DNA from 2 places in the Shewanella sp. 1311 genome. Region 2 is predicted to be linked to the other one. Evidence: predicted binding sites of a transcription regulator. Region 2 holds the regulator's gene; the other holds the start of a gene.
What was found. Region 2 encodes sigma-54, which starts transcription at its own class of promoters, with help from an activator protein. Its sites were predicted from a motif close to GTTGGCACGNNNNTNGNNT; they were not measured.
Positions count from the first base shown of each region.

Region 1: flgF (flagellar basal-body rod protein FlgF) is a predicted target of sigma-54. The motif match lies at 3,488-3,506, and genes of this name have one in related genera.

Region 1 is NZ_CM181686.1:985,533-990,862, reverse strand. It holds gene AC5YB3_RS04460 (CheR family methyltransferase) at 1-165, shown strand, start outside; gene flgB (flagellar basal body rod protein FlgB) at 309-713, shown strand; gene flgC (flagellar basal body rod protein FlgC) at 716-1,132, shown strand; gene flgD (flagellar hook assembly protein FlgD) at 1,157-1,927, shown strand; gene flgE (flagellar hook protein FlgE) at 2,009-3,370, shown strand; gene flgF (flagellar basal-body rod protein FlgF) at 3,543-4,286, shown strand; gene flgG (flagellar basal-body rod protein FlgG) at 4,297-5,085, shown strand; gene flgH (flagellar basal body L-ring protein FlgH) at 5,097-5,330, shown strand, end outside.
Region 2 is NZ_CM181686.1:3,391,487-3,396,816, forward strand. It holds gene rapZ (RNase adapter RapZ) at 1-562, opposite strand, end outside; gene ptsN (PTS IIA-like nitrogen regulatory protein PtsN) at 559-1,002, opposite strand; gene hpf (ribosome hibernation promoting factor) at 1,005-1,292, opposite strand; gene AC5YB3_RS15190 (RNA polymerase factor sigma-54) at 1,321-2,799, opposite strand; gene lptB (LPS export ABC transporter ATP-binding protein) at 2,907-3,638, opposite strand; gene lptA (lipopolysaccharide transport periplasmic protein LptA) at 3,635-4,189, opposite strand; gene lptC (LPS export ABC transporter periplasmic protein LptC) at 4,176-4,736, opposite strand; gene kdsC (3-deoxy-manno-octulosonate-8-phosphatase KdsC) at 4,733-5,284, opposite strand; gene AC5YB3_RS15215 (KpsF/GutQ family sugar-phosphate isomerase) at 5,284-5,330, opposite strand, start outside.

The sequences.
Region 1 (5,330 bases), 2.4 Mb from region 2:
TATTTTGCGCCTGAGGCAAAGGCAAAAATTTTGCGGCAATTCGCTGCCGCTCTTAATCCAAAAGGGATTTTATTTCTCGGTGCATCAGAATCTATTGCTGGTTTAACGGATGAGTTTGACATGGTCCGTTGTAACCCTGGGATTTATTACCAGAAAAAGACTTAAGTCTGCTGCTTTAAAGAAAATTACCGACATTTGTCGGTAATTTTTTACCCATCACTTGCTCATCCCTATTGTTATTCTCATTATTCTCCTATGTTGGCACATGAATTGCTTTATTTCCGTGAGTGACACGAGGAGGCAATTTTATGGCGATCAATTTTGATAATGCACTGGGTGTGCATCAGTACACTCTCGGTATTAGAGCGCAGCGAGCTGAAGTCATTTCGAGCAATATCGCTAACGCCGATACGCCACATTATAAAGCCCGTGATGTAGATTTTTCTGCGGCAATGCAGGCCGCCCGTGGCCAACAACAGCAGCGTAATAGTCTTGAAATGCAAGAGACAGACAAGCATTTTGGTCTTGCTGAGTTGACTGGTCAATTTGTTAAGTTCCGCGTGCCAAATCAACCCGATACTGGTGATGGTAATACTGTTGATATCCAACAGGAACAATCGGCATTTATGCAAAATGCCCTTGAATATCAAATGTCGCTTGGTTTTTTAGACAGTAAGTTTAGTGGCATGAAGAAAGCGCTGAGAGGGGATTAATCATGAGTTTATTTAGCATATTTGATGTTGCTGGCTCAGGAATGTCGGCTCAATCGGTCAGGTTGAACACCACTGCGAGTAATATAGCTAACGCTGATTCCGTCTCGAGTAGCGTAGATAAGACCTATCGTTCCCGTCATCCTATTTTTGAAGCTGAAATGGCCAAAGCCCAAAGTCAGCAACAAGCCTCTCAAGGTGTTGCGGTAAAAGGTATTGTTGAAAGTGATCGACCACTACTAAAAGAATACTCGCCCGATCATCCAATGGCGGATGCGGACGGCTTTATTTATAAACCGAATGTTAATGTCATGGAAGAAATGGCAGATATGATTTCTGCTTCGCGCTCATATCAAATGAATGTTCAGGTCGCTGAAGCAGCTAAGTCTATGCTGCAACAAACACTTGGGATGGGTAAATAACATGTGTTACTTAGGAGGTAAGCTGTGAGCCTCATTAATCAAATTAACCAAGCATCGGCGCAGACGGCTCAAAATAAGAGTCAGTCAAATGCTGTTACGACCAATTCATCAACCAGCTCAACGGGCAATCCGTTTCTTGATGGCATACGTCTGCCAAAAGATTCGATTGTACCGGAAGCGAAAAGCCAACAGTTAACCCAAGATGATTTTTTCTCGTTATTAAGCCAACAGTTATCGATGCAGGACCCTTTTAAGCCTGTTGACAACGATCAAATGATTGCGCAGATGGCATCATTTTCGACGGTTGATGGTATCGGCAAGTTAAATGATGAAATTGTTAACTTAAACAGTGTCATGACGTCGAGCCAAGCACTGCAGGCATCGGGACTCGTTGGTCGTAAGGTATTGATCCCAACCGATACAGGCAATATTTCAGCAGAAAGCCCAACGATGAAAGGTGTGGTCAGTACCCCTGATAAAATTCCAGAGATTACTGTGCGTATCGAAGATGAGAAGGGCCAAGTTGTCACAACCTTTAAAGTCGATGGTAGCGATGGTGGTAACGTCGATGTGAACTGGGATGGTTTAGATAAGAATGGCCTGCCAGTGGTCGCAGGTAACTATACGATTAAGGCGAGTGGTTTAGTGGATGGGAAATCCCAAGAGCTGCCCGTTTCAACCTATGCTCATGTGAGTAGCGTTTCTTTAGGGACGGCCAGTACCGGCGCCATTCTTAACTTGAGAGGCGGTATGGGGATCAAGTTAACCGACGTGTTAGCTGTGTCTGAAACTTAAGTTTATACAAAATAATTTTGTAGAATCCGAATTGGGCGTTTGTTGTCCGCAATTGAATTGAGTCAAAAGTAGAGGTGAATTATGTCGTTTAACATTGCATTGAGTGGCATTTCTGCCGCACAGAAAGATTTAAACACCACGGCGAACAACATTGCGAATGCGAATACCATTGGCTTTAAAGAATCGCGTGCTGAATTTGCGGATGTTTACGCTAATTCTATTTTTTCAAATTCCAAGACAGCTGTCGGTGGTGGTGTCGCAACGAGTCAGGTCGCCCAGCAATTCCATCAAGGCAGCTTACAGCTGACAAGTAACTCCCTTGATATGGCAATTAAAGGCGGTGGCTTCTTTGTCACTGCCTCTGAGATCGGCAGTCTTGACCATTCGTTTACTCGTGCAGGGGCATTTAAAGTCGATTCAAATAACTACATGGTTGATTCTGCTGGTAATTTTTTGCAGACGTTCCCTGTGGATAAAGATGGTAACTCGACATCGGTAAGTTTGACTACAGCTAAACCAGTGCAAATCCCTGATACTGCAGGTAGCCCAATAAAAACTGAAAATGTCAGTTTACAAATGAATCTAAATGCTAAGGAAAGTACCCTTGACCCTGCTGCATTCGATCCTCTAGACCCTAAGACATACAATAACGTTACCTCAATGACTATGTATGACTCACTCGGTGAGCCACACATCATGACAACCTATTTTGTTAAGCCTAATGATGCCTCTTATAATGGAGAGAGCAATTGGGTGGCCTATTACGCTATTGATGGTAAACAAGTCGATTTAGATGGTGCTGCAGGTACTTATCAAACGGATACTACGGGCGATGGTAATCCTGACTCTACCAGTACAGCGCAAACAACCGGCGGTTGGAAGGGCTCTGTACTCAAGTTCAATTCTGTTGGTGTCTATACCGGTAGTGATCCAGCGGTCGTTAAGACTGAGACTTTAGGTGTGGGTGGTGCAGGCGTTTTAGGTGCTGGAGCTGATGGCACTCAAGATTTAACAATCAAGTTTAATGCGCCAACTCAATATGCTGCTCCTTTTGCGGCAACAGAGTTAACACAAGACGGTACTACTGTTGGTCGTTTAACTAACGTTGAAATTGGTGCTGATGGTTTAATTACTGCAAGTTACTCGAACGGTTCAAGTGTGCCTTTAGCACGAGTTGCCTTGGTTCGATTTGCTAACGAACAAGGTTTAACACAGGTGGGTAATACGTCGTGGAAAGCCAGTTTGAATTCTGGCCCTGCTCTTGCTGGTGAGGCAAACAGTGGTACTTTTGGTAGCATCAGTTCATCGGCGTTAGAGCAATCGAACATCGATTTGACCACTGAACTGGTTGATTTAATTTCTGCGCAGCGTAATTTCCAAGCAAACTCTCGTACCCTTGAAGTGAACAACACGCTGCAACAAACCGTATTACAAATCCGCTAATCATTACATTGTATGACTAAGTGTTGCCGCCAGTGGCAACACTTAGCCTTTATCTAGCTGTCAATTCACTTCATTTTCCTATTCTTCAATTCTATCAGTAAATTAAAAGTCAATTTTGTTGGCATGATGCTTGCTTTGCTATTCTCATGTAGAAAATTTGACGGAGCAGTCTGTGGACAAATTCCTTTATGTCGCCATGAGTGGCGCCAAGCAAAATATGAATGAGCTGGCGCTCCGTGCGAACAACCTAGCCAATGCTAATACCGACGGTTTTAAATCCGATATGGCGCAAGCTCGCTCGATGCAGGCCTTCGGTGAAGGCTTACCGTCAAGGGTGTTTGCGATGACAGAATCTCCGTCAGCAAATTTTCGCTCAGGTCCAATAAAAACGACTGGACGGGATCTCGATGTTGCCATTAAAGGCGACGGCTGGTTTGCCGTGCAGGCAAAAGATGGCAGTGAAGCCTATACCCGCGCTGGCAGTTTAAGTTTTGACTCCACTGGTTTATTACACAATGACAGGGGAAATCCTGTTATGGGTGATGCCGGTCCCATAGTGTTGCCACTTCCTATCGAGAAAGTTTCAATTTCTCAGGATGGCATTATTTCTGTGCGACCTCAGGGCGCTACTGCTGAAGTGGTGGAAGAGGTTGGTCGCTTGAAACTCGTTAATCCGGGTAATGCCGAGATGATGCGGGGTGAGGACGGACTGTTCCGACTTATGTCTGGCAATATCGCTCCAGCCGATCCTAGCGTAGGGGTTGAAAGTGGCGCGGTGGAAGGCAGTAACGTAAATCCTGTCGATGAAATGGTGTCTTTGATTGACCTTCAGCGTCAGTTTGAATTGCAAGTCAAGATGATGAAAACCGCGGAAGAAAATGATCGCGCTTCATCTTCATTAATGCGTATTAGTTAGGAGATAGATTATGCATCCGGCGTTATGGATTAGTAAAACTGGCTTAGACGCACAGCAAACTGACATTGCGGTGATCTCGAACAACGTGGCGAACGCCAGCACTGTGGGTTACAAGAAAAGCCGCGCAGTATTTGAAGATTTGCTTTACCAAACAGTTAACCAAGCGGGCGGTGTCAGTTCTTCTAACACTAAGTTGCCTAATGGATTAAACATAGGCGCGGGTACCAAAGTCGTTGCCACACAGAAAATGTTTACCCAAGGCAACATGCTGACCACGGATAACTCATTGGATCTGATGATTGAAGGCCCAGGCTTTTTTGAAATCCAGCTCCCTGATGGTACTGCAGCCTATACCCGAAATGGTCAGTTTACCTTAGACGATACGGGCCAGATTGTGACGCCAGGTTCTGGCTACGTGCTGCAACCCGCGATCACGATTCCTGACAATGCGACCAGTATTACCGTTTCCGCTGAGGGTGAAGTTTCAGTGAAAACCCCTGGTACTGCAGATAACCAAGTTGTGGGTCAGTTGACAATGACGGATTTTATTAATCCATCGGGTCTGGATCCTATGGGACAAAACCTATACACGGAAACCGGTGCGAGTGGCACGCCAATTCAAGGTACCGCTTCGTTAGATGGCATGGGAGCGATTCGTCAAGGCGCCTTAGAAACCTCTAACGTTAACGTGACCGAAGAACTTGTGAACCTTATCGAAAGTCAGCGCATTTACGAGATGAACTCTAAAGTGATTTCAGCGGTAGATCAGATGCTGTCTTACGTAACTCAAAATTTATAGAGGCAAACATCATGGCTAGATATCTTGTGTTGGCCGTCGCGTTATTGCTTGCAGCTTGTAGCTCGACGCAAAAGAAACCCCTTGCGGATGATCCCTTTTATGCGCCGGTATACCCAGAGGCACCGCCGACAAAAATTGCCGCGACTGGTTCTATTTATCAAGACAGTCAAGCATCTAGCTTGTATTCGGATATACGTGCTCACAAAGTTGGCGACATTATCACTATCGTTTTGAAAGAGTCGACT
Region 2 (5,330 bases):
TAGGCAGGAAGCGTACATCGAACATAAAGTCGGCTTCGGTTGGCATACCGTGCTTAAAGCCAAAGGACTCGAAGTTAATCACTAACTCTTTATCAACGCTGCCGAGCAGAATTTGTCTGACTTGGTCGCTTAAATCATAGATATTCAGGTTCGACGTATCTATGTAGTGATCGACCAGTTTTGACATAGGCTCGAGCAGCTTCCCTTCCAGTTTTATCGCTTCTTGCAAAGAGACTTGGCTCTTCGACAAAGGGTGCAAACGGCGGGTTTCGCTGTAACGCTTGAGCAGAATTTTATCGCTGGAATTGAGGAAGAAGCTGGTTAACTCAGTATCAGGAGGCAGGCTCGCGAGTTGCTTTACTAAGACCTTGTCCTGCTCAGGCATGTTACGCACGTCGACACTAATGGCGACGAGATCGTTACTGCCTTTGAGTTGCTCAAGCAAAGTGCCGATTAAGGGCAAGGGAAGGTTATCGACACAATAATAGCCGAGATCTTCGAGTACCCTTAGGGCGACAGATTTGCCTGAGCCTGAGCGGCCCGACACTATGACCAGTTTCATCCAGTGATTACCTGATAGAGTTCCGTTTCATCATGCGTCTTGCGTAATTGCTTTAATATTTGCTTGTCGCTCAGCTTTTCGGCCATGCAAGACAAGGTACTTAAGTGCTGCTGACATTGGTCTGCAGGCACCAGTAGTGCAAATAAAATATCAACAGGTTGCTTATCGATAGCATCGAATGCTATCGGCTCTTCACACTTAATGAGTATGGCAATGGGCTGATCTATATCGGCTAGTCGACCATGTGGAATGGCGATGCCGTTACCTATACCTGTGCTCCCCATCTTTTCGCGCGCCACTAGGCTTTCGAATATCTCTTGAGATGAGAGGGTCGGGTACTGGGCAGCGACTAAGTCGCTGATGAGTTCCAGTACCTTTTTCTTGCTGCCCGGAGTGGCGCAGGTAGTGCACTCCGGCCGCAGTATGGTACAAAGTTCCATTATTAGTGTTTTGTTAACTTCTCTTTGTGTTTAATAACCTGACGATCAAGCTTGTCAATCAGGGCGTCTATAGCGGCATACATGTCAGCATGCTCTGAAGTAGCAAAAACTTCACCACCGATAAGATTTATTCTCGCTTCGGCAATCTGTTGCATTTTCTCGACATTGAGCACAACGTGCACATTATTGATCTGTTCGAAATGGCGTTCAAGTTTTGAAAACTTTTCTTCTACATATGCACGTAACGATTCGGTAATTTCGACATGGTGTCCACTCAGGTTTATTTGCATAGAAACGTCCTCCGATATCCACTGTAGGTTATAAACTTTTACGCTGATTAGAAGGCGGAATGAGCATAGCCTCTCGGTACTTCGCAATGGTTCTGCGGGCTACGTTGATCCCTTGTTCTGCCAGAAGTTGTGCCATCTTACTGTCGCTTAATGGTTTTTTCTGGTTTTCCGCTGCAACCAGTTTCTTAATGAAGGCTCTGATTGCTGTGGATGAGCATTCCCCACCATCGTCAGTACCGACGTGGCTAGAGAAGAAGTATTTTAGTTCAAAAAGTCCCTTAGGGGTATGCATGTATTTCTGTGTCGTCACCCTTGAGATGGTCGACTCATGCATTTCTACCGCTTCGGCAATATCGTTCAGCACCATAGGTTTCATGGCTTCTTCACCGTATTCAAAGAAACCTTGCTGATATTGGACGATACAGTTCGCCACCTTCAACAGGGTATCATTACGGCTCTCTAAACTCTTGATAAACCATTTAGCCTCTTGCAGATGACCACGAATAAATTGGCTATCGGCTTGGCTTTTAGTGCTGCGCGCCATCGAAGCATAATGTTGATTTACATTGATTTTTGGCATGCAGTCAGGATTAAGCTCAACCACCCAACGGCCATTTTTCTTCGACACTGACACATCTGGGATGACGTATTCGTCATCGTTGGGCGTAATCAATAAACCTGGGCGGGGATTGAGGGTTTGGATAAGCGCGATGCCGTCTCTTAACTCATCCTCTTTTAATTTAGTCTTACGCATCAACAATCTAAAATCGCGGGCGGCGATCAGATCTAAATGATCTTTGATCAGCATGCGGGCGTTTTCTAGGTTGGGCGTGTCAGCGGCGAAATGCGACAGTTGGATCAACAGGCACTCGCTTAAATCGCGGGCGGCAACACCAATGGGATCAAAATGTTGAATGCGCTTGAGTACAGCTTCGACTTCGTCGAGCTCAACCTCAGAATTGCCCATGGCTTCGAGGATTTCGTCAGTGCTTTGGGTGAGATAGCCTTGATCGTCGATGGCATCAATAATGGCGGTGGCAATGGCTAAATCGGTTTCAGAAAACGGTGTGAGGTTTTTTTGCCATTCTAAGTGTTCATACAAGCCTTCACTGGTCTCACCTTGGAAGGGCATATCGTCTTCACGACTGCCGCCGGGGCCAGAATTGGGAGAGGCGGTGAACACTTCATCCCAAGTGGTGTCCATGGGGAGTTCGTCGGGCATGGATTCTTTGGTTAAGGACTCTGCCGTGTCTATGGTGGAGCTGTCTTTTTCTGGCGGCAGGGTGCTAGATTCACTGAAATCCGTATCGGATAGCGTTTGGTTTACAGGGTCTTTAGTGGCGTCGAATTGATCCTCTTCCAGCTCGAGAAGGGGATTAGAATCTAAGGCTTGCTGGATCTCTTGCTGCAGTTCTAATGACGACAGTTGCAACAGACGGATGGCCTGTTGTAATTGTGGCGTCATGGTTAACTGTTGACCCAGTTTGAGCTGGAGTGACGCTTTCATGTTACCGCTGATCCCTACGTTATTATTGTTGGATGAGGTCGCTTGTTATCATCTTGAGTGGAGTCCAATGGTGGCATAAATTGCCTGCATTGGCTCCGCTTGATTAACTATAGCCTGAATTGTTCACCTAAGTACACAGCCCTAACTTGCTGATTGTCTAAGATCTCTGCGGGTGTTCCTTCGGCAATCAAGTTTCCGTGACTCACGATATAGGCATGTTCACACACATCTAATGTCTCACGGACATTGTGGTCTGTGATCAACACGCCAAGGCCACGACTTTTGAGCTGTTCGATAATCTTTTTAATGTCGATAACCGAAATCGGATCGACACCAGCAAAGGGTTCATCTAGCAAAATGAACTTAGGATTTGCTGCTAACGCCCGCGCAATTTCGACACGGCGACGTTCACCGCCCGACAATGACATGCCTTGGCTGTCACGGATGTGGGTGATGTGGAACTCTTCAAGCAGATGCTCTAGCTCTTCTTCCCTTTGCTCTTTTTTTAGTTCTTTACGCGTTTGAAGCACGGCCATGATGTTGTCATGGACGGTCAGTTTACGGAAGATACTGGCTTCCTGTGGCAAGTAACCTATGCCTTTGCGGGCGCGCAGGTGCATAGGATCTGCGGTTAAATCATCATCGTCGATAAAGATGTGGCCTTTATCGCTTTTAACCAGACCAACGACCATGTAAAAGGTGGTGGTTTTACCCGCGCCGTTCGGGCCGAGTAGGCCAACGACCTGACCGGTTTTTACCGTCAGACTGACGTCTTTAACCACTTGGCGACTCTTGTAACTCTTCGCCAGATTTTGTGCTCTTAGGGTGATTTGGGTCATTTAGAGTCCTGCTTTTTCACAGGTTTATCTGCTGGCGCGTCTGGTTTGGCATCATCTTGATAGCTTTCTGGCTGAATGATAGTGATCACGCGATCGTCGCCACTGCCGGTACTCTCGGCAATCAATTTTTGCTGGATGATGTTGTAGCGGATTAAATTACCCGTCACTTGGCTGCCCGCTTGATCTAACGAGGCTAAACCTTTAAGTGTCAGGGTGCGGCTCGCCATATCGTAACGAATTTCTTTCGCGCTCGCCGAGGCTGGACGGCCATCGTCTAATACTTGGCTGTACGTCGCAGGGTTGCCAGTGGCCACTAAAATTTTGCTATTTTCACCTTCGGCAGAAAATGCACGCAGTTGATCTGCATGGATTTTAATCGAACCTTGGGTGACTTCAACCGGACCAAAGAAGATGATCTGGTTGTTCTTGATATCTGCCGTTTGGCTCACAGCCTTGATTTTGACTTCCTGTTTCAGGTCGTCGACTTTAGCAAAGGCGCTCATGCTCATTATTAGCATTAGGCTGGCAAGTAATACGTTATTTTGCTTCATATGTTCCTACTACCTGACTGGTCAATTGCACTTCTTGCGCGTTGAGGTCGGCATAAAGGCCTTGGCCTTGAATATTAAAATCTTTCCCTGTGACGTAAATGGTGCGGTCAGAGGTCATTATCATCGTATTGAGATCGAGTTCCAGATAACTGGTGGACAAGGTCTGGATCGGTTCTTCTGGGCTAATGGCATCAATAATAACATTGTTTTCTAATACAACCTTGCCCGTTTCCTTGTTTAGCTTGCCCTGATCTGCTCTGAGTTGCCATTGTGCTTTACCTTGGTCTGGATAAACAAGATAAACAGGTTGAGTAAAGTAAGTTTGATTCGTTGAATCATAATGTTCCATGTGTTTCGCCGTCACACGGCTATTGACTAACCCTTGTTCATTGAACTCAACACTGCGCAGATCTTCAACGATGAAATCTGGGGTATTTTGATCTTTTACTCTGTTATCGGTATCACCGCTGTGTTTGTTCTGCACTTGCCAATAAAGCACTAATGCCGTTCCAAAAAAAGCGATAATCGCGAGTGTCACACGACTCATATACTCATTCCATGGGCCGAAGTGAATTTATTTTGACTGAGTAGCAATAGATCTGTGAGTTCACGCAAGGCACCGTGGCCGCCATTGAGCGTAGTCACAAAGTGGGCGTGCTGACGAACATAGGGATGACCATCGGCTACGCTGACTGCTAAACCGACGACATTCATCACTGGCAGATCGACAATGTCATCACCGATATACGCCACTTCTTCCGGGGTAACGCCATAGAGTGCGAGCAATGCTTCATAGGGCTCGAACTTATTGTCTACGCCTTGGTAAATATGAGTTACGCCGAGCGCTGTCATACGGTTTTCAACGATTTTGGATTGACGTCCAGTGATAACGGCAAGATTAAAGCCGCTGGTGAGTATCGAGCGCACGCCATAGCCGTCGCGAGTGTGGAAGGCTTTTAGCTCTTCGCCGCTATTGCTTAGGTAAATACGACCATCGGAAAACACCCCGTCGACGTCACAGATCAACAGTTTAATCTTTTGCGCGCGTTGCCACACATCATCACTGATTGGGCCGTAAAATCCTTGCTGTGGCATTAAATGACTCCTGCTTTAACCATGTCTAGCATGTTAAGAGCGCCGA